One region of the Plantactinospora sp. BC1 genome, then DNA from elsewhere that is predicted to be linked to it. Evidence: predicted binding sites of a transcription regulator. Region 1 holds the regulator's gene; the other holds the start of a gene.
The links. The regulator HrcA, encoded in region 1, represses chaperone genes, less so after heat shock. The targets are predictions, from matches to a motif close to GGTTNGCACNCTCNNNNNGAGNGTGCNAACC.
Positions count from the first base shown of each region.

Region 2: groES (co-chaperone GroES) is a predicted target of HrcA. The motif match lies at 5,434-5,464, and genes of this name have one in related genera.

Region 1 is NZ_CP028158.1:7,208,169-7,223,138, reverse strand. It holds gene C6361_RS31710 (phosphotransferase) at 22-1,005, opposite strand; gene lepA (translation elongation factor 4) at 1,352-3,232, shown strand; gene C6361_RS31700 (NUDIX domain-containing protein) at 3,229-3,780, shown strand; gene C6361_RS31695 (GlsB/YeaQ/YmgE family stress response membrane protein) at 3,858-4,145, shown strand; gene C6361_RS31690 (hypothetical protein) at 4,568-5,329, shown strand; gene C6361_RS31685 (phytanoyl-CoA dioxygenase family protein) at 5,707-6,609, opposite strand; gene C6361_RS31680 (hypothetical protein) at 6,912-7,772, opposite strand; gene C6361_RS31675 (enoyl-CoA hydratase-related protein) at 7,861-8,646, opposite strand; gene hemW (radical SAM family heme chaperone HemW) at 8,664-9,887, shown strand; gene C6361_RS31665 (DUF4870 domain-containing protein) at 9,966-10,724, opposite strand; gene hrcA (heat-inducible transcriptional repressor HrcA) at 11,005-12,027, shown strand; gene dnaJ (molecular chaperone DnaJ) at 12,094-13,230, shown strand; gene C6361_RS31650 (16S rRNA (uracil(1498)-N(3))-methyltransferase) at 13,329-14,072, shown strand; gene C6361_RS31645 (glycoside hydrolase family 3 C-terminal domain-containing protein) at 14,151-14,970, opposite strand, start outside.
Region 2 is NZ_CP028158.1:7,509,553-7,524,522, forward strand. It holds gene C6361_RS32980 (sugar ABC transporter permease) at 1-1,172, opposite strand, end outside; gene C6361_RS32985 (ATP-binding cassette domain-containing protein) at 1,169-1,993, opposite strand; gene C6361_RS32990 (sugar ABC transporter substrate-binding protein) at 2,160-3,251, opposite strand; gene ybaK (Cys-tRNA(Pro) deacylase) at 3,634-4,113, opposite strand; gene C6361_RS33000 (methyltransferase domain-containing protein) at 4,124-5,347, opposite strand; gene groES (co-chaperone GroES) at 5,596-5,910, shown strand; gene groL (chaperonin GroEL) at 5,990-7,636, shown strand; gene C6361_RS33015 (molybdopterin-dependent oxidoreductase) at 7,865-9,430, shown strand; gene C6361_RS33020 (WhiB family transcriptional regulator) at 9,468-9,878, opposite strand; partial or broken gene C6361_RS38565 (helix-turn-helix transcriptional regulator) at 10,132-10,993, shown strand; gene C6361_RS39360 (response regulator transcription factor) at 10,987-11,178, shown strand; gene C6361_RS33035 (DUF5319 domain-containing protein) at 11,204-11,629, opposite strand; gene guaB (IMP dehydrogenase) at 11,936-13,498, shown strand; gene C6361_RS33045 (GuaB3 family IMP dehydrogenase-related protein) at 13,548-14,666, shown strand; gene C6361_RS33050 (M1 family metallopeptidase) at 14,692-14,970, shown strand, end outside.

The DNA of each region.
Region 1 (14,970 bases):
CCATCGCCGCCCCGCCCCAGCTCACCGCCATCCCTGCCGCTCGGCCAGCCAGTCGAGCGCGGTCTGGGCACTCCACCGCTGGTGCGCCCGGATGTGCGGGGAGCCGGTGCCGCTGCCGGCCGCCGCGCGTACCAGCCAGTATCCGGAGAGTGCGGCGAGTGCGGCGTCCAGCCCGTCGGCCGGAGCGTCCAGCCCCGCCGGATGGGTGGCGAACAGGGCGTCGGCGTCCAGCCCGCTGGCGTACGCGGTGACCAGCAGGCTGGCGAGGTCGAACCAGGGCGGCCCGTAGCAGAGCCACGTCCAGTCGCAGAGCCAGGCGACTCCGGCCCGGTCCAGCAGTACGTTGTCCACCCGCAGGTCGCCGTGGATCATCGACGGGCGGTCGGCGTACCCGGGCAGCCGGGCCTCCAACGCGGCGAGTTCGGGCAGCCGGTGCCCGGCGACGGCGGGGATCTCCGGCAGCGTCTCCCGGCCGGCGGCCAGCTCGGTCCACCAGGCCAGGTCCGCCCGGGCGAGGTCGGCGAGCCGGGGTACGCCGAGCGCCGCCAGTTCCACCGGGGGCTGCCGGAGCGCCGCCGCGGCGGTCGCGTACGCGTCGAGGGTCGCCGCCAGCTCGGCCGGCGCCCAGGGCAGCCCCGGCATCCGGCCGTCGATGGCGTCCAGGCAGATCACGTGGTACCCGGCGGCGGTCAGCGTCCAGCGGGGGCGGGCGACGGCGAGCCCGGCCGGCAGTACGGCGGTGATCGCCGCCTCCCGGGCGTACCAGTCGCTGAGGTGTCGCTGGTCGACCAGGGACGCCGCCTTGACGAAGACCCGGTCCCCGGCGACGGTCTGCAAGACTCCGGCGAATCCCCGGGTGAAGCCGCCACCGGCGGTGCCGGCCCAGCCGACCCGGGCGCCCAGCCGGGCGGTGATCGCGGCCCGCAGGTCGGCGGGGAGATCGGCCCAGCCAGGGCGTACGGCGGTCGCGTCATACGGTCGGGGCGGTACCGAGATGGCGGCCATGTCGTCAAGTCTGCCCCGGCCCGGCCGATCGGCCGGGATTTCGGCCCGCTGTCGCCGACCGGGGCGCCCCCGCCGCCGGGCTCGGATGTCCGCTGTCGCCGGCCGGGGCGCCCGCCGCCGCCGGGCTCGGGTGCCCGCTGTCGCCGGCCGGGGTGCCCCCCCCGCCGCCGGGCGGATCGGCCGCCGCCGGCCGTGTTACGGCGGCGCCCCGGAAGCCCCCTGGGAGCGGAATCCCGGTGATGGTGACGGAACTCGCGGCGGTGATCCGGCGGCCTCGGCCGGGCACCGTCCGGCGGCATGGGAACATAGAAGGCCCATCGTCGTCAGCCAAGCAGAACGGACCGCCGTGCCACCGACGCCCGACTCCGGCGCGAACTCCCCTGGTGCCACCGACCCCGGCCGCATCAGGAACTTCTGCATCATCGCCCACATCGACCACGGCAAGTCGACGCTGGCCGACCGGATGTTGCAGCTCACCGGCGTGGTCGACCCCCGGCAGATGCGTGCCCAGTATCTCGACCGGATGGACATCGAGCGGGAGCGCGGCATCACGATCAAGAGCCAGGCGGTCCGCATGCCGTGGACCGTGCGGGAGGGCGACCAGCAGGGCGAAGAGGCCGTGCTGAACATGATCGACACGCCTGGGCACGTGGACTTCACCTACGAGGTGTCCCGGTCGCTCGCCGCCTGCGAGGGGGCGATCCTGCTGGTCGACGCCGCCCAGGGGATCGAGGCGCAGACCCTGGCCAACCTCTATCTGGCGCTCGAGAACGACCTGCACATCATCCCGGTACTCAACAAGATCGATCTGCCGGCCGCCCAGCCGGACAAGTACGCCGAGGAGTTGGCGCACCTGATCGGCGGGGATCCGAGCGACTGCATCCGGGTCTCCGGCAAGACCGGCGAGGGCGTGCCCTACCTGCTGGACGAGATCGTCCGGCAGTTCAAGCCGCCGGTCGGCGACGCGAAGGCGCCGGCCCGGGCCATGATCTTCGACTCCGTCTACGACGTGTACCGGGGTGTGGTGACGTACGTCCGGGTGATCGACGGCCGGATCGAGGCGCGCGACAAGATCAAGATGATGTCCACCGGTGCCGTGCACGAGCTGCTGGAACTCGGCGTGATCTCCCCGGAGATGCAGAAGGCGGGTGCGCTCGGCGTCGGCGAGGTGGGCTACCTGATCACCGGCGTGAAGGACGTCCGGCAGTCCCGGGTCGGTGACACCGTCACCATCAACGCCCGGCCGGCGAGCGAGGCGCTCGGCGGCTACAAGGACCCGAAGCCGATGGTCTACTCGGGGCTCTACCCGATCGACGGCTCCGACTATCCGGCGCTGCGGGACGCGCTCGACAAGCTGAAGCTCAACGACGCGGCGCTCAGCTACGAGCCGGAGACCTCCGCCGCGCTCGGCTTCGGCTTCCGCTGCGGCTTCCTCGGCCTGCTGCATCTGGAGATCATCGGCGAGCGGCTGGAACGGGAGTTCAACCTCGACCTGATCTCGACGGCCCCCAACGTGGTCTACCGGGTGGGCCTGGAGGACGGCAAAGAGGTCACGGTGACCAACCCCAGCGAGTACCCGACCGGCAAGGTCGCCGAGGTGTACGAGCCGGTGGTCCGGGCCACCGTGCTGACCCCCAACGACTACGTCGGCGCGGTGATGGAGCTCTGCCAGGGGCGGCGCGGCTCGTTGCAGGGGATGGACTACCTCTCCGCCGACCGGGTCGAGCTGCGCTACACGCTGCCGCTCGCCGAGATCATCTTCGACTTCTTCGACCAGCTCAAGAGCCGTACCAAGGGCTACGCCTCGCTGGACTACGAGCCCACCGACGAGCAGCGCTCCGACCTGGTCAAGGTCGACATCCTGCTCAACGGCGAGCCGGTGGACGCGTTCAGCGCGATCGTGCACAAGGACAAGGCCTACAACTACGGCGTCAACATCGCGGCGAAGTTGCAGAAGCTGATCCCCCGGCAGCAGTTCGAGGTGCCGATCCAGGCGGCGATCGGCAACCGGGTGATCGCCCGGGAGACCATCCGGGCCATCCGCAAGGACGTGCTGGCCAAGTGCTACGGCGGTGACATCAGCCGGAAGCGCAAGCTGCTGGAGAAGCAGAAGGAGGGGAAGAAGCGGATGAAGATGGTGGGCCGGGTCGAGGTGCCGCAGGAGGCCTTCATCGCCGCCCTCTCCACCAGCGACTCCGGCGACGGCAAGGGTGGCGGCAAGAAGTGATTCCCCGGGGGTACGGCCCCGGCGCCTCCTTCTGTCCCCGGTGCGCGGCGGCCCTGCCCGGCCCCGCACCGACCACCTGTACCCGGTGCGGCTACCAGCTCTTCGTCAACGCCCGTCCGACCGTCGGCCTCGTCATCCTGGACCGTCCGTCGTCCGGGTCGGCCGCTCCGGCGGTCGCGGAGCCGCGCTTCCTGGCCCTGCGGCGGGCGGCGGAACCGATGATCGGCCGCTGGGAGACGCCGGGTGGGTTCTGCGACGGCTGGGAGCACCCGGCCGAGGCGGCGGTCCGGGAGGCCCGGGAGGAACTCGGGGTGTCGATCACCCTTGGTGACCATCTCGGCATGTACGTCGGCAGCTACGAGTTCCAGGACGAGATTTTGCCGGTCCTCGACAACTTTTTTCTGGCCACCCTGGACGACCCGCGGGTCGTGCTCGACCCGGCCGAGTCTGCCGAGCTGAGCTGGTTTTCCCTGGTGGATCCGCCACCGCTGGCCTTCGGCACGATGGACGTGGCGGTTCGGGAGGCGGCGCGACGCTTGGGTGCCTAGGGCGGTTTGAGATTTTCGGCCTTCGGGAATCTACCAGTCACCACAACAACGTGTGACGCATCCGAAGGAGGACGGCCGTGGAACTCACCGTCTGGGGTATCATCACCGCGCTCATCGTCGGTCTCGTTATCGGCGCCCTCGGTCGTCTGGTCGTACCAGGCCGCCAGGACATCCCAATCTGGCTGACCATGCTGATCGGTGTCGGCGCCGCGCTGCTCGGTACGGTCATCGCCCGGGCCGCCGGTATCGCGACCGAGACGGCCGGCATCGACTGGATGGAGCTGCTGATCCAGGTCGCGCTCGCCGCCATCGGTGTGGCCCTGGTGGCCGGAGTCGGTCGTCGGCGCCGAGTCAGCCGGTACTGAGCACCCCGCTCCCCGGTAGCAAGGGGCGTCGGCCGACTCTCGGCCGGCGCCCCTGCTGGCGTTCTCGCCCCGCTTGCCGCCGGAACCGTCGAGCCCGCTTGCCGCCGGGGAGCCGTCGAGCCCGCTTGTAGCCGGGAGCCGTCGAACCCGCTGCCGGCCGGAGCCGTCGAGCCCGCTGCCGGCGGGAGCGGCAGATCGGCCGGATCGGTCTGGCGCCGATTGCCGGGAACCGCTAAATTCACCACGGCCGTACGATCGACTGTCGTGATCGACTAGCCGGCATCACCTATAGTTGTGAACGTCCATTCGCATTTGCTCAAATGATCTCCCCATGTTACGCTCTGTAAGTGTCCACGGACTCTCTCCCGGGAAGCGTCAGGGTGTCGCCTCTACAGCTTTCGGATCAGCATCCCAAGGTCGCGTTGTACCTTGAGGCGTACACCCCCCTGGTCGAAGAGTGGTTCTCCGCGCTGCGGGTTTCCAGTGGGCTGAGGGAATTGCGGCAGGACGGGCCGGGCCGGGATCTCGTCGAGAATCTGCAAAGGCTCGACCAGCTTTTCCGGGACCTGGTCGACGGCATGTTCGCACACCCGACACCGGTACTGGAGCGCGCCGTCGCGGTCGTGGCCGCACACCGGGAGGCGGTCGTCTGGGAGGACCAGCTGGTGCCGAGTCCGGGTGCCGGTGCCGAGGAGCTGGCCGCCTCGCTGCGACACAAGTTCAAGCGCAACATCAGCCTCGCCCTGCTGGAGGCGTTGATCTGCCTGGAGTCGGCCCTGAGCTACGGGCGGGACACCCTGGGCCTGTCCGGAGAGACGCTGGAGCGCACCCTGCGGGGCAGCACCTCCATGCTGGCCAGCCTCTCCGTCCTGCACGACCAGCAGGAGATGGCCCGGATGCGGCAGTTGACCGGCGACCCGACCGAGATCCAGCATCCGAGGTTCACCGTCGCGGACATCGTCCGGGGCGCCTTCCGGATCGGGCCGGACAAGTTCCGTGCCGTCGGCCCCGAGGGGCAGCAGAGGATCCGGTTCGGCAGCGTTCCGCCGCACGGGGTCGAGGTGACCAGCCCGACCATGAAGTGTCCGGCGCACCGGCTGACCAACGAGGAGGGCCAGCCATTGAATAACGAGCTGTGGGCCCTTCTCGTCGACGTCTACCGGATGTCCGGTCGGCTGGCCTAGCGCGACCCGAACGGTGCCGGTCGGCTCGGTCGAACATGAATGGTTCGGCAATTCCGTCGCGTTGGCGTCCGCGTTCCGCGGGGAGAATAGGCGCCGACCGGTCGTCGCCGTCCACCCGAATCGGCGACCGCATCCCGGCCGAGGCGGCAGGCCCGTCCCGAACCACTTCCTACGGCATCGGTAGAACTGCCAATGCGACGGGTGAATTACCCAGGGTTATGCGTCGGTTTCATTCGGCGCAAAGGGTTCGGAACCGGCGGCCGGAAATCACCGGCCGGCTGACCGGTCGGGGTTCGGCCCGATCTCCGGAAACAAAGCGGTGGTGACTGCGCCGGTCCCGACGGAACCGGCACAGCCACCACCCTCGGCCCGGAAGCTCAGCGCAGCCAGGGGATGCTGCGGTCGAGCAGACCGCGCTCCTTCAGCTCCTTGCGCAGCGGGATCTCGTCGTCGACGTACCCGTTCCAGTTGATGCCCCAGTAGTTGGCGGTGTGCGTACCCTCGCCGAGCAGCTGGCGCTGCACCGGGGTCCGGTTCTGGTACCACTGCCCGTTCTTGTCCGGGTGCAGCTCGTCCAACGGGCGGATCCACCGGTAGGTGTAGCCCACGAAGAGCATCTTCCGGGTGATGTTGGAGAGGTTGGTGGACCGGGAGTGCCACTGCCGCCGGTCGAAGATGAAGGCGTCGCCGGGGTTGGCCGTGATCTCCACGGTCCCCTCCGGGTCCGGGTTCTGCACCGTCAGGTCGGCCGGACGCGGCAGCGAGTTCCACAGGTGGCTGCCCGGGATGACCTTGGTGGCACCCCGGCCCTTCTCCGAGAGGTCGGAGAGCACGTACGCGACCTTGAGCGAGAACATCGGCCGGGGCAGGTTCGGATCCATCGTCTCCGGGTCCGAGTTCTGCCGGTAACCGTCCTGGTGCCAGCCCCAGTACGGCTTCTCCGGCTCCAGGGCCGGCGGGGTGACGTCCAGGTGGTTGTGGTGGGTGTAGATGTTCCAGCCCGCGAGGCCCCACATGTAGGGGAACGAGATCGGGTGGGTGAGCAGCTCGCCGAAGAGCTCGTCCCGCTCCAGGAAGCCGAGCAGGTGCAGGGTGCCGTCCTTGGTGGTGTTGCCCTTCGCCTTCTCCTCGGCGTAGACCCGGTCGACCGCCGCCTCCAGGGCCGCGCGGTGGTCCTCGGTCAGGACGTTGCGGAGCAACAGGAAGCCCTGCTCGTGGAACTCCTTGCGATCCGTGTCACTGATCGGCTCGTAGCCAGTGCGGCCGCCGTAGTCGAACACCGCGTCCCCTCCCCATAGGGTGAAACTCTTTCTGAGCACAGGCTGCCGATCGTAACTCCCTCCGCAAGACCCGCAGCCCGGCGCTCGGCCGCCGGATCGGCGGCGGCCATCCGGGGGTACGCAGGGCAGCGAGCCTTTGACACACCGCAACGAAACGGTCGAAAAATGAGGGAGCCTGTGGCGATCTGACCGTTTGTGCAATCACTGCCAGTTAGTGATCGTTCCGGGAAGCAACAGAATCGCCGGCGGATCAGTCCGCGAAGGTGGATCAGTCGGTGAGGCGGCTCAGTCGGTGAGGCGGCTCAGTCGGTGAAGACCTCGGCGACCACCTGGTGCGGTGTCGGCGGTACGCCCTTGACCGGCGCCCAGGTGCCGCCGTCCGCCGTCCACTGGAGGTCGCCGAAGCGCACCGTCTTCACCCCGTGGTCGTCGGCGTGCGACACCAGCCAGTGCGCGTAACGCCAGCCCACCTGCGGATCCGTCGTCGGTACGGCCAGACCGGTCAACTCGGGCGGCACCGAGGTCTCCAGCCGGCCCCAGTCGAGCTTCAGCCCGGCGGCCAACGCCACCGCCGCCGCGTTCCCGCGCATCGCCGGCTCCCGGCCCACCGTGCAGGCCACCGCGCCGGTGGCGTTGCCCAGCAGGGCCCGGGTCAGCACCTCGGACTCGTCCGCCCACTGCTGGTACGCGTTGGGGAAGGCCGACCGCTGCACCCGCTGGGCCGCGACCGTGACCTCCATCTGCTCCCAGCCCCGGACCCTCTTCAGCGCGTTGTAGAACCTGGTCGCGGCGTAGCGCGGATCCCGGATCTGCTCCGGCGTGCCCCAGCCCTGACTCGGCCGCTGCTGGAACAGCCCGACCGAGTCCCGGTCACCGCCGGCCAGGTTGCGCAGCCGGGACTCCTGGAACGCGGTCGCCAGGGCCACCACCACGGCCCGCTCCGGCATCTTGCGCCGGATGCCCACCGCGGCGATGGTGGCCGCGTTCGCCATCTGCTCGGCGTTCAACGTGACCCGGCCGTCCGCCTCGACCACGCAGCCGGGGGCGGCGCTGGGTAGCGGCAGCTTGTGCCCGAACTCCCGGGCACCCAGGTAGACGCCGAATCCGGCAACCGCCGCGAGCGCCACGCCCGCTGCCACCACGGCCCGAGTCCGCACCGCCACCCCCTGCCCGATAGTCGGACACAGCCTACTTCGACCGCCCAAAATCCGGACCGGGTCACGGTCGGGTCAGCGGCCGGCCGGGCCCGAGTCAGCTACCGGGTACCCACCGGGCGGGCCGTTTCTCCCCGAACGCCGCAACACCCTCGCGCCCCTCCTCGGAGTGGAAGTACCGCACCGAGAGGTCGCGCAGCCGCGCCAGCTCGGCCCGGAAGCTCTCCGTCGAGCCGCGCCGGAGCAGCTCCTTCGCCCCGGCCAGCGCGCCGGGGGCACCCCGGACCAGCGCCAGGCAGTACGAGGCGACCGTCTCGTCCAGCGCCTCGGCCGAGGTGACCGTGGTGACCAACCCGATCTCGGCCGCCCGACGGCCGTCGAAGGTGTCCCCGGTCAGATACAGCTCGGCGGCGGCCCGTGGCTGCAACCGGGGCAGCACGGTCGCCGAGATCACCGCCGGGATCACCCCGAGCCGTACCTCGGTGAACGCGAAGGTGGCCTCCTGGGCGCAGATCGCCACGTCGGCCGCCGCGATCAGGCCGAGCCCACCGGCCCGGGCCGGCCCGCCGATCCGGGCCACCACCGGTTTCGGGCACTCCCAGATCGCCGCGAGCACGTCACCCAGCATCGCCACCGGCACCGTGCCCTCGCGGTACGCCGCCGCCGTCTCCTTCAGGTCCGCACCCGAGCTGAAGACCGGCCCGGTGTGCGAGAGCACCACCACCCGGACGTCGTCGTCGGCCGCCGCCGCGCCCAGCGCGTCGAGCAGTTGACCGAGCAGGGCGCTGGAGAGCGCGTTGCGGTTGCGCGGGCTGTCCAGGGTGAGAGTTGTCACTCCGTGCGTGGTAGACACCCGGACGAGCGGATCAGGGGCTGAGGTCATGCCGGCACACTAGTCCCATGCCTGGAGTGCTCCCAGCGGGCGAGCCCGTACCCGTCGACGGGGCGCTGCCCGCCGCCGCCCTGGCCACGGTGGGTGACCGCGGCTTCGGCGTCTACGTCCACGTGCCGTTCTGCGCCAGCCGCTGCGGCTACTGCGACTTCAACACGTACACCGCGACCGAACTCGGCGGTTCGGCGGGCCGGGACGGCTACGCCGACCAGGTACTCGCCGAACTGCGCCTGGCCGACCGGGTGCTGGCCGACCGGCCGCCGACCCGGGTCGACACGGTCTTCGTCGGCGGCGGTACCCCCACCCTGCTGCCCCCGGACGACCTGGCCCGGATCCTGGACGGCATCGACCGGACCTGGGGACTTGCCGCCGACGCCGAGGTCAGCACGGAGGCGAACCCGGAGTCGGTGACCCGGGAGTCGCTCAAGGCGCTCCGGGCGGCGGGCTACACCCGGATCTCCCTGGGCATGCAGTCGGCCGCCCAGCCGGTGCTGGCGATCCTCGACCGCCGGCACACCGCCGGCCGGGCCACCGAGGCCGCGCAGGAGGCCCGGGAGGTCGGCTTCGACCACGTCAACCTGGACCTGATCTACGGAACGCCGGGGGAGCGGGCCGAGGACTTCGCGGCGTCGCTTCGGGCGGTGCTGGCCGCCGGGGTCGACCACGTCAGCGCGTACGCCCTGATCGTCGAGGATGGCACCCGGCTGGCCGCCCGGATGCGGCGCGGCGAGCTGGCGTACCCGGACGACGACGTGGCGGCGGACCGCTACCTGGCCGCCGAGGCGGCGCTCTCGGCGGCGGGTTTCTCCTGGTACGAGGTCTCCAACTGGGCCCGTACGCCGGCCGCGGCCTGCCGGCACAACCTGCTCTACTGGACCGGCGGCGACTGGTGGGGCCTCGGCCCCGGCGCGCACAGCCACGTCGGCGGGGTCCGCTGGTGGAACGTCAAGCACCCGTCGAGTTACGCGGCCCGGCTGGCGGCGGGGCACTCCCCGGGGCAGGCCCGGGAGGTGCTCTCGGCCGAGGAGCGGCGGACGGAGGAGGTGCTGCTCGGGCTCCGGCTCGCCGCCGGGCTGCCGCTGTCGGTCCTCGACGACGCCGGTCGGGCGGCTGCGGCCGGAGCCTGCCGGACCGGTCTGCTGGACGGGGCGGCGTACGACGCGGGGCGGGCCGTGCTCACCCTGCGCGGCCGGCTGCTGGCCGACGCGGTGGTCCGGGACCTGCTGCCCTGATCCGACCCGTTTCGACCCCGGACGGCGCGACGGCCCGCGCCGGAGCCGGCGCGGGCCGTCGCGGAGACGGTTCGGACGTTACTTGATCATGCGGATGGTCATCGGGTACCGGTACAGCACGCCCTCGTTGGCCTTCATGCCGGCGATGACCGAGAAGATCAGCACGATCACCCAGGCGATCAACGGCAGGAAGAACAGCACGATGGTGCAGGTCCCGACGATCAGCGAGACGATCGAGATGATGCCCCAGGTGATCTGGAAGTTGAGCGCCTCGACCGCGTGCGCGCGTACGGTCGGCGACTCGTTGCCCTTGGCGAGCAGCGCGACCAGCGAGGCGATGAAGCCGACCACGATGCCGCCGAAGTGCGCGATCAGGGCCCAGGTCTTCTCGTCGCTGTTGGCGTAGCCGGACGGTGCCGGGGCGCCGTACGGGTTGCCCGGCGGCGGGTAGCCACCCGGCGGCGGGTAGCCGGCGCCCGGGTACCCACCCGGGGGCTGACCGCCGGGGGGCGGGTAGCCGCCACCGGGAGGTGGGTAACCGCCGGCCGGCGGGTAACCGCCGCCGGGCGGGGGATAACCGCCACCGGAGGTCGGATAGGTCCCGCCACCTGACGTCGGGTACGTCCCGCCACCGGAGGTCGGGTACGTCCCCGCGCCCGAGGTCGGGTACGTCCCGCCGCCCGAGGTCGGCGGGGGCGTGCCGGGCGCACCGTACTGCGGTGCGGCGGGCGGGGGGTACCCCTCGCCTGGTGTCGGGTATTGGCCCGGATTCATCGGGGTGGTCGGGTCCTGGGGCGGACCGCCGTATTCTCCGGGAGGGCGAGGCGGTTCAGTCATGGAGGTCACGGTAGGACTCCCGATCAACCAGCGCCAGCCGCCCCCCGAATCGAATCTGGACAATGGCCGACCGTACCTGCTAGGTCCACCGGGGTAGGGTGTGCTGGCAAGCCTGTTGTCCAGGTTCGGATATCCCCTCCAAACGATCATCGCGCCGGGTACGCCTTGGTCGTAGACTGGCACTCGCTACAGTCGAGTGCCAGGGCGGACCTGGCCCGACCGTCGTGGTCGCCCCGGTCGTTTCGCCCAGCCGGGGCCGGGACGTCGCAGGGAGGTGAGGATGGGTCTCGACGACCGCAAGCTCGACGTGCTGCGCGCGATCGTGGAGGACTACGTCGCCACCCAGGAGCCGGTCGGCAGCAAGGCCCTGGTCGAGCGGCACCAACTCGGGGTCTCCCCGGCCACCGTCCGCAACGACATGGCCGTGCTGGAGGAGGAGGGCTACATCCGGCAGCCGCACACCAGCGCCGGCCGGGTGCCCACCGACCGTGGTTACCGGCTCTTCGTGGACCGGCTCTCCCGGGTCAAGCCGCTCACCCCGGCCGAGCGCCGGGCGATCGAGCGTTTCATGGTCGGCGCGGTGGACCTCGACGACGTGGTGCACCGTACGGTCCGGCTGCTCGCCCAGCTCACCCGGCAGGTGGCCGTGGTGCAGTACCCGAGCCTGGCCCGCTCCGCCGTCCGGCACCTGGAACTGGTGCCGATCTCCACCACCCGGCTGATGCTGGTCATGATCGCCGACACCGGTCGGGTGGAGCAGCGGCTGGTCGAGCTGCCCATCCCGATCAGCGCCGACGACGTGACGGACCTGCGCCGGCTGGTCAACGAGCGGCTCGTCGGCAAGAAGCTGGCCGACACCCCGCCGCTGGTCCAGGCGCTGGTCGAGGAGGTGCCTCCGGGGCTCCGCCCGGCGATGACCACGCTCGCCACGGTGCTGCTGGAGACCCTGGTCGAGCGGCACGAGGAGCGGATCGTGATGGCCGGCACCGCCAACCTGACCCGGGGCGGACTGCTCGACTTCCAGGGTTCACTGCGACCGATTCTCGAGGCACTCGAGGAGGAGGTCGTTCTGCTCAAGCTGATCGGCGAGGTGGAGCCGAACACCCTCCAGGTGCGCATCGGCGACGAGAACGAGATCGACAATCTGCGGGCCACCTCGGTGGTCAGCACCGGATACGGTCCGGGTACGACCATCGTCGGCGGACTCGGCGTGTTGGGGCCCACTCGGATGGACTACCCGGGCACCATCGCCACGGTGCGGGCCGTGGCACGCTACGTCGGCGACGTGCTGGCGCAGAACTGACCACCAAGCTCACCCCTGACGACCGGCGGACGGTAACGCGAGACAGACATGAGGACACGGAACGCAGTGGCCAAGGACTACTACGGGATTCTCGGCGTCAGCCGGGACGCCTCCGACGACGACATCAAGCGCGCCTACCGCAAGTTGGCGCGGCAGTACCACCCGGACGTTAATCCGGATCCGGAGGCACACGAGAAGTTCAAGGACATCAACGCCGCGTACGAAGTCCTCTCGGACGACCAGAAGCGGCAGATCGTCGACCTCGGTGGCGACCCGCTGGCTCCCGGTGGCGGCCCCGGTGCCGGCCCGGGCGGTGCCGGTGGGCCGTTCGTCGGCTTCCAGGACATCATGGACGCCTTCTTCGGTGCGGCGGGTGGTTCCCGGGGGCCGCGCCCCCGTACCCGGCCGGGTGCCGACGCCATCCTGCGGCTCGAGCTCGACCTGCACGAGACGGCCTTCGGGGTCGAGGCGCCGATCGCGGTGGACACCGCCGTGCTCTGCACCACCTGCACGGGGGCCGGCACGGCGCCCGGCACCCACCTGGCGACCTGCGAGGCGTGCGGCGGGCGGGGCGAGGTGCAGTCGGTCCAGCGCACCTTCCTCGGCCAGGTAGTCTCGTCCCGGCCGTGCACCGTCTGCCAGGGGTACGGCACGGTCATCCCGCACCCCTGCCCGACCTGCGCCGGGGACGGCCGGGTGCGTACCCGTCGCTCGCTGACCGTCAAGATCCCGGCCGGCGTCGAGGACGGCATGCGGATCCGGCTGGCCCAGCAGGGCGAGGTCGGCCCCGGCGGCGGTACGGCCGGCGACCTCTACGTCGAGATCCACGAGCGGCCGCACGACGTCTACTCCCGCAAGGGCGACGACCTGCACTGCCGGGTCACCGTGCCGATGACCGCCGCCGCACTCGGTACCCGGCTGACCATCAAGACGCTGGACAGCGAGGAGCCGGTCGACGTCAAGCCGGGCACCCAGCCGGGCTCGACGCTGCGGCTGCGCGCCCGGGGAGTGCCACACCTGCGCGGTACCGGCCGGGGCGACCTCTACGTGCACCTCGACGTGCGTACCCCGACCAAGCTCGACGCCGAGCAGGAGCGGATGCTGCGCGAGTTCGCCAAGACCCGGGGCGAGGAGGTCGCCGAGCTGACCAAGCAGGGCGGCTTCTTCTCCCGGATGCGCGACGCCTTCAACGGCCACGCCTGACGGCCACGCCTGACGGCCACGCCTGACGGTCACGCCTGATTGGCGCGTCGTCCGGCCGGCGAGCCGTGCCGGCCGGACGACCCGCTAACCTGCTCGCCGTGAGCGCGCCGCTGTTCCTGGTCGAGTCGTTGCCGCCGGACGACTCCGTCACGCTGGACGGTCCGGAGGGGCATCACGCGGCGACCGTGCAGCGGCTGCGTACCGGCGAGGAGCTGCTGCTCGCCGACGGACGCGGCGGCACCCTGACCGCCGTGGTCACCGCCGTCGGACGGGGCACCCTGACCGCCGCGGTCACCTCCCGGCGGTACGTCGACCCGCCCGACCCGAGGCTGGTGGTGGTGCAGGGCATCGCCAAGGGCGACCGGGCCGAGCTGGCCGTGCAGGCGATGACCGAGGTCGGGGTGGACGAGATCGTGCCCTGGGCGGCGGAGCGTTCGGTGGCGCAGTGGCGCGGCGACCGGGGCGCCCGGGCCCGGGACCGCTGGGCGGCGACCGCCCGTGAGGCGGCCAAGCAGGCCCGCCGCGCCTGGCTGCCGACGGTCGCCGGCTCGGCGCAGGCGCCGGACGAGTCGACCCGGGCGGTGGCCCGGCGGGTCGCCGAGGCGGCGGCCGGTTTCGTGCTGCACGAGGAGGCGCGGGCGCGGCTCGGCACCGCCGACCTGCCGCCCTCCGGCGACATCGTGCTGGTGGTCGGTCCCGAGGGAGGCGTGTCGCCGGCCGAGCTGGCGACGCTCACCTCGGCGGGTGCCGTACCGGTCCGGCTCGGCCCGGAGGTGCTGCGTACCTCGACCGCCGGCGTAGCCGCCCTCGCCGTACTGTCGACCCGGCTCGGCCGGTGGTGACCCGCAGTTCAAGATTCTTGTAGATCTGTGGTCAGCTCCGAACCACAGATCTACAAGAATCTTGCGGGAAGGGGTGGGTCAGCGGTCGAGGGTGGTGGACTGGCGAACGTCGGCGATGCTGTGCGCCGCCTCGACCCGGTAACGGCCGGGGCGGGTCTGCCAACCGTCCCGCTCCCAGACCTGGAAGGTCCGGGCCGGCAGGGGCACCCGGACCGTCGCCGCCGCTCCGGGAGCCGCCTCGGCAGCGGCGAAGCCGGCCAGCCAGCGGACCGGGCGGTCCGGCTCGGCGGCCTCCGGGCCGACGTACACCTGCACCACCTCGCGGCCGGGACGGCGACCGGCGTTGCGGACGGTGACCACCGCGACCGGCCCCTCCGCCCCCTCCTCGACGGTCAGCGACTCGTACGCCCAGTCGGTGTAGCCGAGGCCGTGCCCGAACGGGAAGAGCGGTGCGGCCCGCCAGCCCCGGTAGCCGACGAAGATCCCGTCGGTGTAGTCGAGCACCCCGTCGACCGGGGTGGTGGAAAGCGCCGGGCAGTCCTCCGGGCGGCGTGGCCAGGTGGTGGGGAGCCGTCCGCCCGGTTCCGCCCGGCCGAGCAGCACGTCGGCGAGCGCCGCCCCGGCCTCCTGCCCGGGAAACCAGGTGAGCAGGATCGCCGCCACCTCGTCGGCCCAGGGCATCAGCACCGGGGAGCCGGCGTTGACCACCACCACCGTCCGGGGATTGGCCGCCGCGACCCGCCGGACCAGCTCGTCCTGCCGGCCGGGCAGCGTGAGCGTGCTCCGGTCGAACCCCTCCGACTCGACCTCCTCGGTGGTGCCGACCACCACCACCGCCACGTCGGCGTCGGCGGCGATCCGGACCGCCTCGTCGAGCAGGGCGTCGTCCGGGGCGACC
Region 2 (14,970 bases), 300 kb from region 1:
CCGGAACTGCGGCCGAGCAGCCCCATCCCGTTGTCGATGACCGCGATCACCGCGCCGCCGAGCACCGCGTCCACGATCCGGCCCTTGCCACCGAAGAGGCTGGTGCCGCCGATCACCGCCGCGCCGACCGCGTAGAGCAGGACCTTACTGCCCCCGGTGTTGGCGTCGACCGAGGTGGCCCGGCTGGCCGCCACGATGCCGCCGATCGCCGCCATCGAGGAGCAGATCACGAAGACGGAGATCCGGATCCGGTCCACGTTGATGCCGGCCCGCCGGGCCGCCTCGCGGTTGCCGCCGACCGCGTAGACATGCCGGCCGTACGCGGTGCGTTGCAGTACGAAGGTGAGCACGACCAGCAGGACGACGATGATCGGCACCACGATCGGTACGCCCTTGAGCGAGACGAGCACGTTGCGGCTGCGTTCCAGGTTCAGCAGGTAGACGGCGGTACCGGCGATCACCGCCAGCGCCCCGATCCGGATCAGCACCACGGCGAGCGGCTCGGTGACCAGCCCGAGCGCGCTGCGCTTGCGGTGCCGGATCAGCTGCACGGCGGCGTAGCCGGCCACGCCGAGCAGGGTCAGCGCCCAGCCGAGCCACGGCGGCATGTTCCGGTTGGCGATCGCCACCAGCACCTCGTCCCGGACGGAGACGTTGGTGCCGCCCTTGATCAGCAGCAGCACGATCCCCTGGAAGGCGAGGAACGCCGCGAGGGTGACCACGAAGGACGGGATGCCGACCTTGGCCACCAGGAAGCCGATCACCAGCCCGATCACCACGCCGGTGACGAGCGCGGCGGCGACCGCGACGTACCAGGGATAGCCCTGGAGGGTGACGAGCTGGGCCAGCACCGCCGCGCAGACCCCGCTGGCGAAGCCGGCGGAGAGGTCGATCTCGCCGAGCAGCAGGACGAAGACCAGCCCCATCGCGATCAGCGTCACCGCCGCGCCCTGGGTGAAGAGGTTGGCGAAGTTCCCCTCGGTCATGAAGTTCGGGCGCAGCGCGGCGAAGACGACGCAGAGCACGATCACACCGAGTACGGCCGGCAGCGCGCCCATGTCGCCGCCGCGTACCCGGGCCAGGTAGTCCCGGAAGTGGCTGCCGACCGTGGGCACCGGCGCGGCCGGCACCTCGACCGGCGGCACCACGATGGTGGGAGGGGCGGCGCTCATCTGTCGACTCCTGCGCTCGTCGTCTCGGTGCTGGGTGGGGTGTCGTGCTTGCCGTTGCCGTTCTCGCCGGTCAGCCCGAGGCCGCCGCTGCGGCCGGCGGTGATCAGCTCGACCACCTGGGCGTGCGTGACGTCGCTGGTCCGCAGCTGCGCGACCATCTGCCCGAGGTAGAGCATGGCGATCTGGTCGGAGACGGCGAAGACGTCGTTCATGTTGTGCGAGATGAGCACGACGGCGAGGCCGTTGTCGGCCAGCCGGCGGACCAGTTCGAGCACCTGGGCGGTCTGCGCCACGCCCAGTGCGGCGGTCGGTTCGTCGAGGATGACGACCCGGCTGTTCCAGAGCACGGCCTTGGCGATCGCCACGGTCTGCCGTTGCCCGCCGGAGAGGCTGGAGACGTGCTGCCGCAGCGACTTCACGGTCCGCACGGAGAGCCCGGCCAGGGTCTCGGCGGCCATCTGCTCCATGGTGGGCTCGTCGAGGACGAGGCCGCTGCGCTTCTCCCGGCCGAGGAACATGTTCTGCACGATGTCGAGGTTGTCGCAGAGCGCGAGGTCCTGGTAGACGACCTCGATGCCGAGGGTGGCGGCGTCCCGGGGGTTGTGGATCTGCACCGGTCGGCCCTCGAAGAGGATCTCGCCGCCGTCGGCCGAGTGGATCCCGGCTACGCACTTGACGAGGGTGGACTTGCCGGCGCCGTTGTCACCGACGAGCGCGGTCACCTCGCCGGGGTTGACCGACAGGTCGACGTCGCGGAGGACCTGGACGGGACCGAAACTCTTGTCGATCCCGCGCAGCTCCAGCAGGGGTGTCGCGGACACGGGTTGGTCTCCTTTACACGGGTGTCCGGTGGCGGGTGCCGATCGCGGGGTGTCCGATCACGGGTCCGGTCCAGTTCTCTGGGGCGGCGAGGACGCCGCCCGGTACGGATGGTTCCGTACCGGGCGGCGTCTCGGCGGGGCGGTCGAGCCCGCTGCCGTCGTACGGTCAGCTCACGCCGGCCTCGGTGCAGGCGGCGGCGAAGGCGTCCTTGCAGAGCTCTTCCTTGGTGACGTAGCCGTCGGCGACGACGTCCTTGACGTTCTCCTTGTAGATGGCCTTCGGCTCCAGCAGCACGGCCGGCACGTCCCGGTTGCCCTCCGGGTCCCGGACGGTGGTGGGTGCGGCCTTCTTCTCGCCCTTGGCCAGCGCGATCGCCAGCTCGGCGGCCGCGTCGGCCTCCTGCTTGACCGCCTTGTAGACGGTCATGCACTGGTCACCGACGAGGATGTTCTGCAGGCCCTGCACGGTGGCGTCCTGGCCGGTCACCGGAACCTTGCCGTTGAGCTTGTTCCGCTTCAGCACGGAGATGACCGCGTTGCCCAGCCCGTCGTTCGCGGCCAGTACGCCGTCGATCTTGCCGTTCTGCTGGGTCATCATCTGCTCGAAGATCGTGCCGGCCTGGGCGTTGTCCCAGGCGGGTACCCACTGGTCGGGGCCCTTGACGTACTCCTTGGAGTCGTACTTGGCCTTCAGTACGCCGTCGTAGCCGTTCTTGAAGAGCGTGGCGTTGTTGTCGGTCTCCGAGCCGTTCAGTTCGGCGATTACCGGGTTCTTGACGCCCTTGTCGGTCAGGCACTTGACCAGACCCTCGCCCTGGAGCTTGCCGACGGCCTCGTTGTCGAAGCTGACGTAGTACTCGGCCGAGCCGCCGAGGGTCAGCCGGTCGTAGTCGATGGTGGGTACGCCCTGGCTCTTGGCCTTGTCCAGCACCGCCTTGCCGGTGCCGGAGTCCAGGTTGACGATCATCAGGACGGTGACGCCCTCGGTCAGCATCTGGTCGGCGAGGGTCTGGAACTGCGCCTTGTCGCCCTGGGCGTTCTGGATGGTGTGCTTGACGCCGGCCGCGTCGAACGCCGCCTCCAGGTATTTGCGGTCCGCGGTCTCCCAGCGGACCGAGGAGGCGCTGTCCGGAAGGATGACGCCGATCTTCGGCTCGGGGGTGTTACCGCTGCCGTCGCCGGAATCGTCGCCGCAGGCGGCGAGGCCGCCCGTGGTCAGCAGGCCCACGGCGGCGATGGTGAGGATCCCTCTGCGCATTGCACGGGTCCTTTCGGGGTGGGTGTGGTGTCTCGGGTTCCAGCGGTGGTACGCCTGGACGGTCGTCGTGCGGCCCGTGGCCTCCCCCCGTTGGGCTGCCTGGATAGCGGCTCCGCCGGGTCGCGCTCCGGCGGGGCGTCGGTGGGCCGTGGCGATCGCCCGCCTCACTTTTGTTGTGTCCGGCAACGTATTGCGCGAAGACTCCTCGGGGCAAGGTCACCGAGGCCACGAGTTTGTTGTTGGCGATAACAATTCGGCAACGTGAGCGACATCCCGGGATCGGCCGGTGGCGATACGCCGGAAATGATCGTTCCTGCGGCGGCCCGGACGGACCGCCCGGACCGCCGGCCGAGGGCGTGGACCGGGCGACCGAGGACCGGGATCAGGGTGCGGCGACCGGCGCGGTGGTGGCCGAGGTGAGCCGGATCAGGTCGGCCGGGGCGAGTTCGAGTTGCAGCCCCCGGCGGCCCGCCGAGACGTAGATGGTGGGGAAGCGCTCGGCGGAGGCGTCGACCACGGTACGCAGCGCCTTGCGCTGACCCAGCGGACTGATCCCGCCCCGGACGTAGCCGGTGGTCCGCTCGGCCAGCGTCCGGTCGGCCAGCGTCGCCCGCTTGCCACCGACCGCCGTCGCCAGCGTCTTCAGGTCGAGTTCCCCGGTGACCGGTACCACCGCCACGGTCAGCACCCCGTCGACGCTGGCGACCAGCGACTTGAAGACCCGCTCCGGGGGTACGCCGAGCGCCGCCGCCACCTCGGCGCCGTAGTTCGGCGTCTCCGGCGCGACGTCGTACGGGTGCAGCGTGTGCGGGATCCGCTGCCGCGTCAGCAGCGCGGTCGCCGGTGTGCCCCTGCCCGCCACGGTCCGCACCCTACCCGGTCGACGCCGCCGGTTCCGGGGCCGGCACCGGACGGCAGAGCAGCACGGTGGGTGCGTCGGCGACCCGGGTCAGCACCAGGCTGACCGGCAGCGAGCCGGTCAGCCGCAGGTCGCGGCGGAGCCGCTCCGGCTCCAGCGCCGAGCCCCGCTTCAGGATCTCCACCCGCCCGACGTCGAGGTCGCGCAGCCGGGTACGCAGCCGCTTCAGTGAGAAGGGCAGCGACTCGAGCACCTCCAGGCACCGGGCGTACGGGGTGGGCCGGGCGGTGTCGGCGTAGACGTACGCGATCTCGGGGTCGGCGAGGGTGCCGTCGACCGTACCGGCGAACTCGGCCACCAGGTGCGCCCGGACCACCGCCGGGTCCGGGTCGTAGAGGAAGCGCCGGACCGGGCCGACCGGGGCCCGGCGGGTCCCGTCCCCGGTCAGTTCCCGCACCGCCGTCCCGGCCAGCAGGGTGGCCCGGCGGGGCTTGGCGGCGAGCGGGCCGGACCAGACGGTCGCCTCGACCAGGTCGCCGTCGACGCTGACCCACTCGCCCTCGGCGCCGGCCGGCAGCAGCCGGTGGTCGATCCCGGGCGCCACCTTGAAGACCGTCCGGGGCACCCGGTCGGCGAGGCCGAGCAGGAAGTCCCAGGGCGGGGAGTAGGCGGCCGGGTCGAAGATCCGCCGGCCGGTGCCGGCCCGGCGCCGGGCCGGGTCGCAGAAGACCGCGTCTGCCGGGTCGTCGACGGCGGTCAGGTCGAACCGGGTCGCGTCGCCGAGCGTGACGGTGAACCGGTCCGCCACCCCGGCCGCCTCGGCGTTCGCGGCGGCCATCGCCGCGGTGACCGGGTCCGCCTCCACGCCGTACACCCGGATGCCGGCCCGGGCGGCGGCGAGCGCGTCGGCGCCGAGACCGCAGCCGAGGTCGACCAGGGTGGACACCCCGGCGGCGCGCAGCCGGGCGGCCCGGCGGGCCGCGACCCCGGCCCGGGTGGCCTGCTCCAGCCCGGCCCGGGTGAAGAACATCCGGGCCGCCGCCGGGCCGAACTTGGCGGTCGCCCGGCGCCGCAGCTCGGCCTGGGTCAGCGCGGCGGCGGCCAGCCCCGGGGGTACCCCGGCCGAGCGCAGCGCGGCCGCCGCGCCCAGCGGGTCGCCGCCGGCCAGCTCGGCGGCGGTGGCCAGCGCGGTTGACCCGTCCGGAGTACGCAGCGCGGCGAGCTGCTCGACGTCCACCGGAGCATTGTGCCGGCCGGGGGCGGTCCCGGGCGTGTCGGGTTGGCACTCTCCTTGACGGAGTGCTAGCCGTCGGCATAACCTGCCGTTAGCACTCTCAAACCGAGGGTGCCAGCTTTCGGGCCGCTGTCCGGGAGCTGAACGCCAGGCGGACCGGCACCCGCGACGACGGACCCGCCCGGTGGCATGTGGCAGATTGACGCTGGTCGGCTCGCCGGCCGGCACAGAAACCAGTACCCCAGGAGGGTATGCCCGTGACTACCGCGACCAAGGTTGCGATCAAGCCGCTCGAGGACCGGATCCTGGTCCAGGCGAACGAGGCTGAGACGACCACGGCGTCGGGCATCGTGATTCCCGACACCGCCAAGGAGAAGCCGCAGGAGGGCACCGTCCTCGCTGTCGGCCCCGGCCGTTTCGACGACGACGGCAACCGGATCCCGGTTGACGTGAAGGTCGGCGACACGGTCATCTACTCGAAGTACGGCGGCACCGAGGTCAAGTACGCCGGCGAGGAGTACCTGGTGCTCTCCGCCCGCGACGTCCTCGCCGTCATCGAGAAGTGATCTGACTGATCCAGTGACGCTGCCCCGGACCGGCCCTGCCGGGCCGGGGCAGCGCTCGTGAAGGGACCCTGTTTACACAATGGCGAAGATTCTGAGCTTCTCGGATGACGCCCGGCACCTGCTGGAGCACGGTGTCAACACGCTCGCGGACACGGTCAAGGTCACTCTCGGCCCGCGCGGGCGCAACGTCGTCCTGGACAAGAAGTTCGGTGCTCCGACGATCACCAACGACGGCGTGACCATCGCCAAGGAGATCGAGCTCACCAACCCGTACGAGAACCTCGGCGCGCAGCTGGTCAAGGAGGTGGCGACCAAGACCAACGACGTCGCCGGCGACGGGACCACCACCGCCACCGTGCTGGCCCAGGCCATGGTCCGGGAGGGGCTGCGCAACGTGGCCGCCGGCGCCGGGCCGGCCGCGCTCAAGCGGGGCATCGACCTGGCCGCCGAGAAGATCTCCGAGGCACTGCTGGAGAAGGCCGTCGAGGTGGGCAGCCGGGAGTCGGTCGCGAACGTGGCGACCATCTCGGCGCAGGACGCCACCATCGGTGACCTGATCGCCGAGGCGATGGAGAAGGTCGGCCGGGACGGCGTCATCACCGTCGAGGAGGGTTCGACCCTCGCCACCGAGCTGGAGGTCACCGAGGGTCTCCAGTTCGACAAGGGCTTCATCTCGCCGAACTTCGTCACCGACACCGAGTCGCAGGAGGCGGTGCTCGACGAGCCGTACATCCTGATCACGACCCAGAAGATCTCCTCGATCGAGGAGCTGCTGCCGCTGCTGGAGAAGGTCCTCCAGACCGCGAAGCCGCTGCTGATCATCGCCGAGGACGTGGAGGGGCAGGCGCTCTCCACCCTGGTCGTCAACGCGATCCGCAAGACCGTCAAGGTCTGCGCGGTGAAGGCGCCCGGCTTCGGTGACCGGCGCAAGGCGATGCTCCAGGACATGGCGATCCTGACCGGCGGCGAGGTGGTCGCCCCCGAGCTGGGCTACAAGCTCGACTCGGTCGGCCTGGAGGTGCTCGGCACCGCCCGCCGGGTGGTGGTCGACAAGGACAACACCACCGTGATCGACGGCCGGGGCCGGGACAACGACGTCTCCGAGCGGATCACCCAGATCCGCAAGGAGATCGAGGCGTCCGACTCCGACTGGGACCGCGAGAAGCTCCAGGAGCGGCTGGCCAAGCTCTCCGGCGGCATCGCGGTGATCAAGGCCGGTGCGGCGACCGAGGTCGAGATGAAGGAGCGCAAGCACCGCATCGAGGACGCCATCGCCGCGACCAAGGCCGCGGTCGAGGAGGGGACCGTACCGGGCGGCGGCGCCGCGCTGGTGCAGATCCGCTCGGCGCTCGACGGCGACCTGGGCCTGACCGGTGACGAGAAGGTGGGCGTCTCGATCGTCCGCAAGGCACTGGTCGAGCCGCTGCGGTGGATCGCCCAGAACGCCGGCCACGACGGCTACGTGGTGGTGCAGAAGGTCGCCGAGCAGGGCTGGGGCAACGGCCTCGACGCCGCCACCGGCGAGTACAAGGACCTGGCCAAGGCCGGCATCATCGACCCGGTGAAGGTGACCCGCAACGCGGTCACCAACGCGGCGTCGATCGCCGGGCTGCTGCTGACCACCGAGAGCCTGGTCGTGGAGAAGCCGGAGAAGGCCGAGCCGGCCGCCGCCGGTGGGCACGGCCACGGTCACGGTCACGGCCACCAGCACGGTCCGGGCTTCTGACCGGTCCGGTCCGGATCACACCGATCCGCACCGCCCGACCGCGACACCGGGATCCGCGTGAGCGGGCCGGCGTGGGACTCTCCACGTCCGGCCCCGCTCACGCGGATCTTCGTTTCCGGGCTGTCGCCGCCCCCGGCCCACGTACCCCGGCGCGCCTTTCCGCCCGGGCCACGGCCGACGGACACTGGTCCGATGAGGGTGCTCCCGGATCTGGGCGGTGACGGGCCGATGGCGACGACCCCGGCGGGACGCGGCGGCCTGCCGCGCCGGTTCGGTGCGCTGGCCGGGGTGGCCGCCGCGGCGGTCGCGGTCGGCGCGGCCGAGGTGGTGGCGGTGTTCACCGGCGCCCGCTCCGCCCCGCTGGTCGCGGTCGGCGGCGCGGTGGTGGACCTGGCGCCCGCCCCGCTCAAGCGGTTCGCCGTCGACGTCTTCTACGTCTACGACAAGATCGCACTCCTGGTCGGCACCGCCGTGCTGCTGGCCGGGTTCGCCGTCCTGGTCGGGCTGGTCGCGGTCCGGTCACGGCCCCTCGGGTACGCCGGGATCGCCCTCTTCGGCGCGGTCGGGGTACTCGCGGCGCTGACCCGGCCCGGGGCCGGCCCGCTCGCCGCGCTCCCCTCGCTGGTCGGCGCCGTACTCGCGGCCGGCGTACTGCGGCTCTTCGTCGCCGGACCGCTCGGCCGGTCCCTGGCCGCACCGACCGTCGCGGTCACCGCCCACCCGGACGAGTACGCCCGGCGGCGGTTCCTGACCGGGGTCGGGCTCGCGGTCGGCGGGGCGGCGGTGGGTGGCTTCGGCGGGCGCTGGCTGTCGACCCGGCGGGGTGTCTCGGCCGCCCGTGCGGCGGTCGAGTTGCCGGCCCCGGCCAGCCCGGCGGCGCCGGTGCCGGCAGCCGCCGAACTCGGGGTTCCGGGGCTGTCGTCGTACGTCACGCCGAACCGGGACTTCTACCGGATCGACACCGCACTCGTGGTGCCCCGGGTGGACCCGGAGAGTTGGCGGCTGCGGATCCACGGTCGGGTGCGGAACCCGGTGACGCTGCGCTTCGCCGACCTGCTCGCCCGGCCGATGATCGAACGGCACATCACCCTCGCCTGCGTCTCCAACGAGGTCGGCGGGGAGCTGGTCGGCAACGCCCGCTGGCTCGGCGTACCGCTCGGCCCGCTGCTCGCCGAGGCCGGGCCGCTGCCCGGCGCCGACCAGGTGGTGGCGCGCTCCTCCGACGGCTGGACCTGCGGCAGCCCGACCGAGCTGCTCACCGACGGCCGGGACGCGATGCTGGCGGTCGGGATGAACGGCGAACCGCTGCCGATCGAGCACGGCTTCCCGGCCCGGGTGGTGGTGCCCGGCCTGTACGGCTACGTCTCGGCCTGCAAGTGGGTGGTGGAGCTGGAGCTGACCAGCTTCGCCGACTTCGACGCCTACTGGGTGCCCCGGGGCTGGTCGGCGCGGGGGCCGGTCAAGACCCAGTCGCGGATCGACACCCCACGGGCGGGCCGGACGGTGCCGGCCGGCCCGGTCACCGTCGCCGGGGTGGCCTGGGCGCAGCACGTCGGGATCCGCCGGGTGGAGGTACGCGTCGACGACGGGGACTGGCAGCCGGCGACCCTGGCCGGATCGGTCTCCACCGACACCTGGGCGCAGTGGTCCTGGCGATGGCTCGCCACCCCGGGCGAGCACACCCTGCGGGTCCGCGCGACCGACGCGACCGGGACGGTGCAGACCGGGCAGTCGCGCCCGGTCGAGCCGGACGGGGCCACCGGCTGGCACACGGTCACCGTGACGGTGGGCTGAGCGCCCGGGGGCGGGCCGGGCGCGGGCCGTCGTCGGGTCAGGCGGAGCGTTGGATCGGTACCGGCTCGGGCCGAGCGTTGGTGGCGGGCATCGTCGACCGGAACGGCCGGCCGAGCCGGGCTTCCAGCCTGGCCACGTCCACCCGGCTCTGTCGACGGTCGGCGAGGTCCTCCCAGCCGACGGCGAGCAGGCGGAGCCGCTCGGACTCGCTGAAGCCACCCCACACCCCGTACGGCTCGCGTACGGCGAGCGCGTGGGCGGCGCATTCGGCACGAACCGGGCAGGTCACGCAGACCGCCTTGGCGCTGGCCTCGCGACGGTTGCGGGACGAGCCTCGCTCACCCTCCGGGTGGAAGAACTGGGCACTGTCCCGGCCCCGGCACGCGCCAAGCCGTTGCCACTCCCACAGATCGACGATGGGTCCAGGCAGCCTGCGTACGTTCGACATCAGCACCCTCCTTCCGCGCGGCACCGCGATGACCTGCTCGGCCGAGATCCGGGCGGCGGGCCGCGCAGGCGCACCGATCCGACCACGGGTTCCGGTACCCCGGGTGTGGACGGCTCACACGTACTTGATCGCGAACTTCTGGCGCCGAATCCGCTCCCTGGGGCGAATCGTCCAAAAAGTTTGTGGTTCATCCGTGGAAACTCATCATGATCATTCACCGGCGTGGTCTCCTCGTTGCGGAGAGGAGAGCACCGTGCGCACCGTTCTTGTCTGCGTCCGGACCCCGCTCGCGGCCCAGAACGTCGCGGCGGCGGCGGCCCGGCTCGGGTTGGCCGCCGCTGTCCGCACCGCGGTGTCCGACCCCGAAGCCATGCTCCGGCTCGCCGAGCGGCCGGCGGACGTGGTGCTCGCGGACACCGCGCTCACCCGCCCGGACAGCGTCGGCTTCACCCGGCGGGTCCTGGCCCGGTCACCCGGGGCGGCGATCCTGCTGCTCGGCGCCGAGGACCCGGGAGTCGCCGCGGCGACCATCGCGGCCGGCGCCCGGGGGTTGATCCAGGGCAGCGACCACGACCTGGTGAGCGTGGTCGCGAAGGCGATCCTGCTGCTCGGCGGCCGGCCCGGTCGGGGCGGTGCCGCCCTGCCCGGCGGCGCGCTGGCCGGTGGCGGTCAGGCCGGCCCCGTCGGCGCCGGCCGCGGCGGCGAGCCCGGTGAGCCGGGCGGCCAGCCCTCGGCCGGGCAGCGGCTGGGCAGTGTGGTGCGGGCGCCCACCGGACCCGGCCGGGACGGTCCGGGCGGGGAGACGCCGGGCGGCCGCTCACCGGGGGACGAGTCGGCCCCGCGTCGGCGCGAGGACCCGGAATCGCGTACCGGTGCCGGCGAGACCACCGGGGAACAGCCGACCGGGCCGGCGGTGGTACCGGCCCAGCGTGGCGACGACCCGAACGCGCCGACCGACCAGGGCACCTCGACCGGTACCGCCCCGGGGCAGTCGTACCCGGCGGAGAAGGCCGGCCCGGACGGGCCCGGCGGAGGCGCTCCGGGCCAGGAGTCGCGCGGCGCCGACGGCCCGGGCGGAGCCGGCCGGGCCGCTCCGGCCCGCCGGCCGGTGCTGACCGAGCGCGAGATGCAGGTGCTGGTCGGGATGGCGGACGGGAAGAGCAACGCGGAGATCGGCCGGGAACTCTTCGTCTCCGAGGACACCGTGAAGACCCACGCCCGGCGCCTGTTCCGCAAGCTCGGAGCCCGGGACCGGGCGCACGCGGTGGCGGCCGGGTTCCGGGCCGGCCTGGTGGCCTGACCCCCACCCGGTGGGCCGTCCCCGCTCAGCGCGGGGTCTCGGTCTCGGCCTCGCCCTCGTTCTCGTCGGCGGTCTCGCTCAGGGTGTCGTGCACCCCGTCCGCGTAGCCACGGGCGTATTCCCAGGTGACGTAATGATCGGGGTCGGGATCGTAGGCCGGCTCGTGCACCCGGGGCCGGCCGGAGGTCAGCAGGTGCCGCAGGTTGCCCCGGAGCAGGTCCCAGTCGAAGTAGTGCGGCTCCCGGCAGTCCTCGCACTCGATCACGAGGCCGCGTACCCCGACCGGACCCAGCAGCGCCTGGTAGATCTCCAGGTCGGCGAGGTCCTCCAGCACGTCCTGGCGCTCGACCTCGCTGAGCGGGTCGAGTTCGGTCTCCTCGCCCGGGTCGTCAAGGCCGGCGGAGGGATCGGCGGGGTCACCGTTGAACGGGTCGATCGGCTCCTCGTGCACCCCTCCACCGTAGTCCCAACACCGCCCGGCGTGGTCACCCGTTGTGGCCTGTACCGCCGCTGTACCCGCGCCCGCGACGCCCACCCCGCCGGATGGGTACGATGAACCATCGCGCCGTACCCCGGGGCGAACCCTGGCGCCGCCCCGCGCGGGCAGCCTGTCCGACCAGCTCAGCGCCGACCGACCCGCGTCGGCGAGATCGCGGCCGGGTCGGCGGTGACCGTCGTCGACCGTCAACCGGAGCACCGTCAACCGACCAGAGCACCGTCAACAAGCATCGTCAACCACAGCAGCAGGGGACACATCGTGGAGAACCGACCCACCAACGACCTTCCGCTGGCCACCGACGCCGACCAGCTCGCCGGGCACCTGCCCGAACTGCCGGCCGGTTCGGCCCGGGTGGTGCCGCTCGGGTTGACCTTCGACGACGTACTGCTGCAACCCGGCGAGTCCGAGATCATTCCGAGCCGGGTGAACACCATCACCCGGCTCAGCCGCAACGTCGAGATCGCCATCCCGCTGGTCTCCAGCCCGATGGACACGGTGACCGAGGCGCGGATGGCGATCGCGATGGCCCGCAACGGCGGCATCGGGGTACTGCACCGCAACCTCTCGATCGAGGACCAGGCGCTCCAGGTCGACTTGGTGAAGCGCTCCGAGGCCGGCATGGTCACCAACCCGGTCACCTGCGGGCCGGACGACACCCTGCGGGACGTCGACGCGCTCTGCGGCCGCTACCGGATCTCCGGGGTGCCGGTGACCGACGCCCAGGGCACTCTGGTCGGCATCGTGACCAACCGCGACATGCGGTTCGTCACCGACGGCGGCACCCCGGTACGCCAGATCATGACCCCGATGCCGCTGGTCACCGCCGAGGTCGGGGTGACCAAGGAGGAGGCGCTCGACCTGCTGCGCCGGCACAAGGTCGAGAAGCTGCCGATCGTCGACCCGGACGGGCGGCTGCGCGGCCTGATCACCGTCAAGGACTTCGCCAAGAGCGAGCAGTACCCGCTCGCCACCAAGGACGACGCCGGCCGGCTCCGGGTGGCCGCCGCCGTCGGGGTCGGCGAGGACGCCTACAAGCGGGCCCGCGCGCTGGTCGAGGCCGGGGTCGACGTGCTGATCGTGGACACCGCGCACGGGCACCAGCGGGCCGTGCTCGACATGGTCGGCCGGCTCAAGAAGGACACCAACGTCGACGTGATCGGCGGGAACGTGGCGACCTACGCGGGGGCGAAGGCGCTGGTCGAGGCGGGTGCCGACGCGGTGAAGGTCGGGGTCGGGCCGGGCGCCATCTGCACCACCCGGATCGTCGCCGGGGTCGGCGTACCGCAGATCACCGCGATCATGGAGGCGGCCCGGGCCGCCCGCCCGGCCGGGGTGCCGGTGATCGCCGACGGCGGAATCCAGTACTCCGGCGACATCGCCAAGGCGCTGGTGGCCGGCGGCGACACCGTGATGCTCGGCAGCCTGCTCGCCGGCTCCGAGGAGAGCCCCGGCGAGCTGATGTTCATCAACGGCAAGCAGTTCAAGGCGTACCGGGGGATGGGGTCGCTGGGCGCGATGCAGTCGCGCGGGCAGGCCCGGTCGTACTCCAAGGACCGCTACTTCCAGGACGACGTGGCCAGCGAGGAGAAGCTGGTGCCGGAGGGCGTCGAGGGCCAGGTGCCCTACCGTGGCCCGCTGGCCCGGGTCGCCCACCAGCTCGTCGGCGGACTGCGGCTGGCGATGGGCTACGTCGGCGCGGAGACCATCCCCGAGCTGCACCGCCGGGGACAGCTCATCCGGATCACCGCCGCCGGGTTGAAGGAGAGCCACCCGCACGACATCCAGATGACGGTCGAGGCACCGAACTACCACACCCGCTGACGGTCACCGCCTCCCCGCCACCACCCCCCTTTCTACTCTGGAGTGACCCATGCGTGACGTGGTCGAGATCGGGCTGGGCAAGACCGCACAGCGCGGCTACCACCTGGACGACATCGCGATCGTGCCGAGCCGGCGTACCCGGGACGTGGACGACGTCTCGACCGCCTGGCAGCTCGACGCGTACCAGTTCGGGATCCCCTGCGTCGGGCACCCGTCGGACGCCACCATGAGCCCGGAGTCGGCGGTCACCCTCGGCCGGCTCGGCGGGCTCGGGGTGCTCAACGTCGAGGGGCTGTGGACCCGCTACGAGGAGCCGGCCAAGATCCTGGAGGAGCTGTCCCGGCTGGAGGAGGGCTCCGCGGCCACCCGCCGGCTCCAGGAGGTGTACGCCGAGCCGATCCGCCCCGAGCTGATCGCCGAGCGGGTCCGGCAGATGCGCGAGGGCGGCTCCACGGTCGCCGTCCGGGTCTCCCCGCAGCACACCCTGGCGCTGGCCCCGGTGATCCTGGACGCCGGGGTGGACATCCTGGTGATCCAGGGCACCATCGTCTCGGCCGAGCACGTCTCCACCACCGACGAGCCGTTGAACCTCAAGGAGTTCATCGCCGACCTCGACCTGCCGGTCGTCGCCGGTGGCTGCACCGACTACAAGACGGCGCTGCACCTGATGCGTACCGGCGCGGCCGGCGTGATCGTCGGGCTCGGCGGCGACGACTGGTCGACCACCGAGTCGGTGCTCGGCATCCGGGTGCCGATGGCCACCGCGATCGCCGACGCGGCGGCGGCCCGCCGGGACTACCTCGACGAGACCGGTGGCCGGTACGTGCACCTGATCGCCGACGGCGACCTCCAGACCTCCGGCGACATCGCCAAGGCGCTCGGCTGCGGCGCCGACGCGGTGATGCTCGGCGAGCCGCTCTCGCTCTGCGCCGAGGCGCCGGCCGGCGGTGCCTGGTGGCACCCGGCGGCCAGCCACCCGAAGCTGCCGCGCGGCGCCTACGGGGTGGCCGACGAGCCGCTCGGCTCGATGGAGAAACTGCTCTACGGGCCGTCGGACGACCCGGAGGGCCAACTGAACCTGTTCGGCGGGCTGCGCCGGGCGATGGCCAAGTGCGGCTACCGGGACCTGAAGGAGTTCCAGAAGGTGGGGCTCGTCCTCGACCGGTAGTCGCCACCGTGATCGCGGAGGCGTGATGATCAGGCCGGGGCGGCCGGCGCTGGCCGGCGTACTGGCGACGCTGCTGGTGGCGCTCTCGACCGGCGGCTGCACCGGCACCCGCCGGGACGACCGGCCGACCGGGGGCTTCCGCCCCGGCGCGCCCGGGATCGGCGACCCGTACTTCCCGACCTACGGCAACGGCGGCTACGACGTCGCCAGCTACCACCTCCGGGTCAGGTACGACCCGGCGACCGACGAGCTGACCGGCGACGCCAGCATCGAGGCGACCGCCACCCAGGACCTGTCCCGGTTC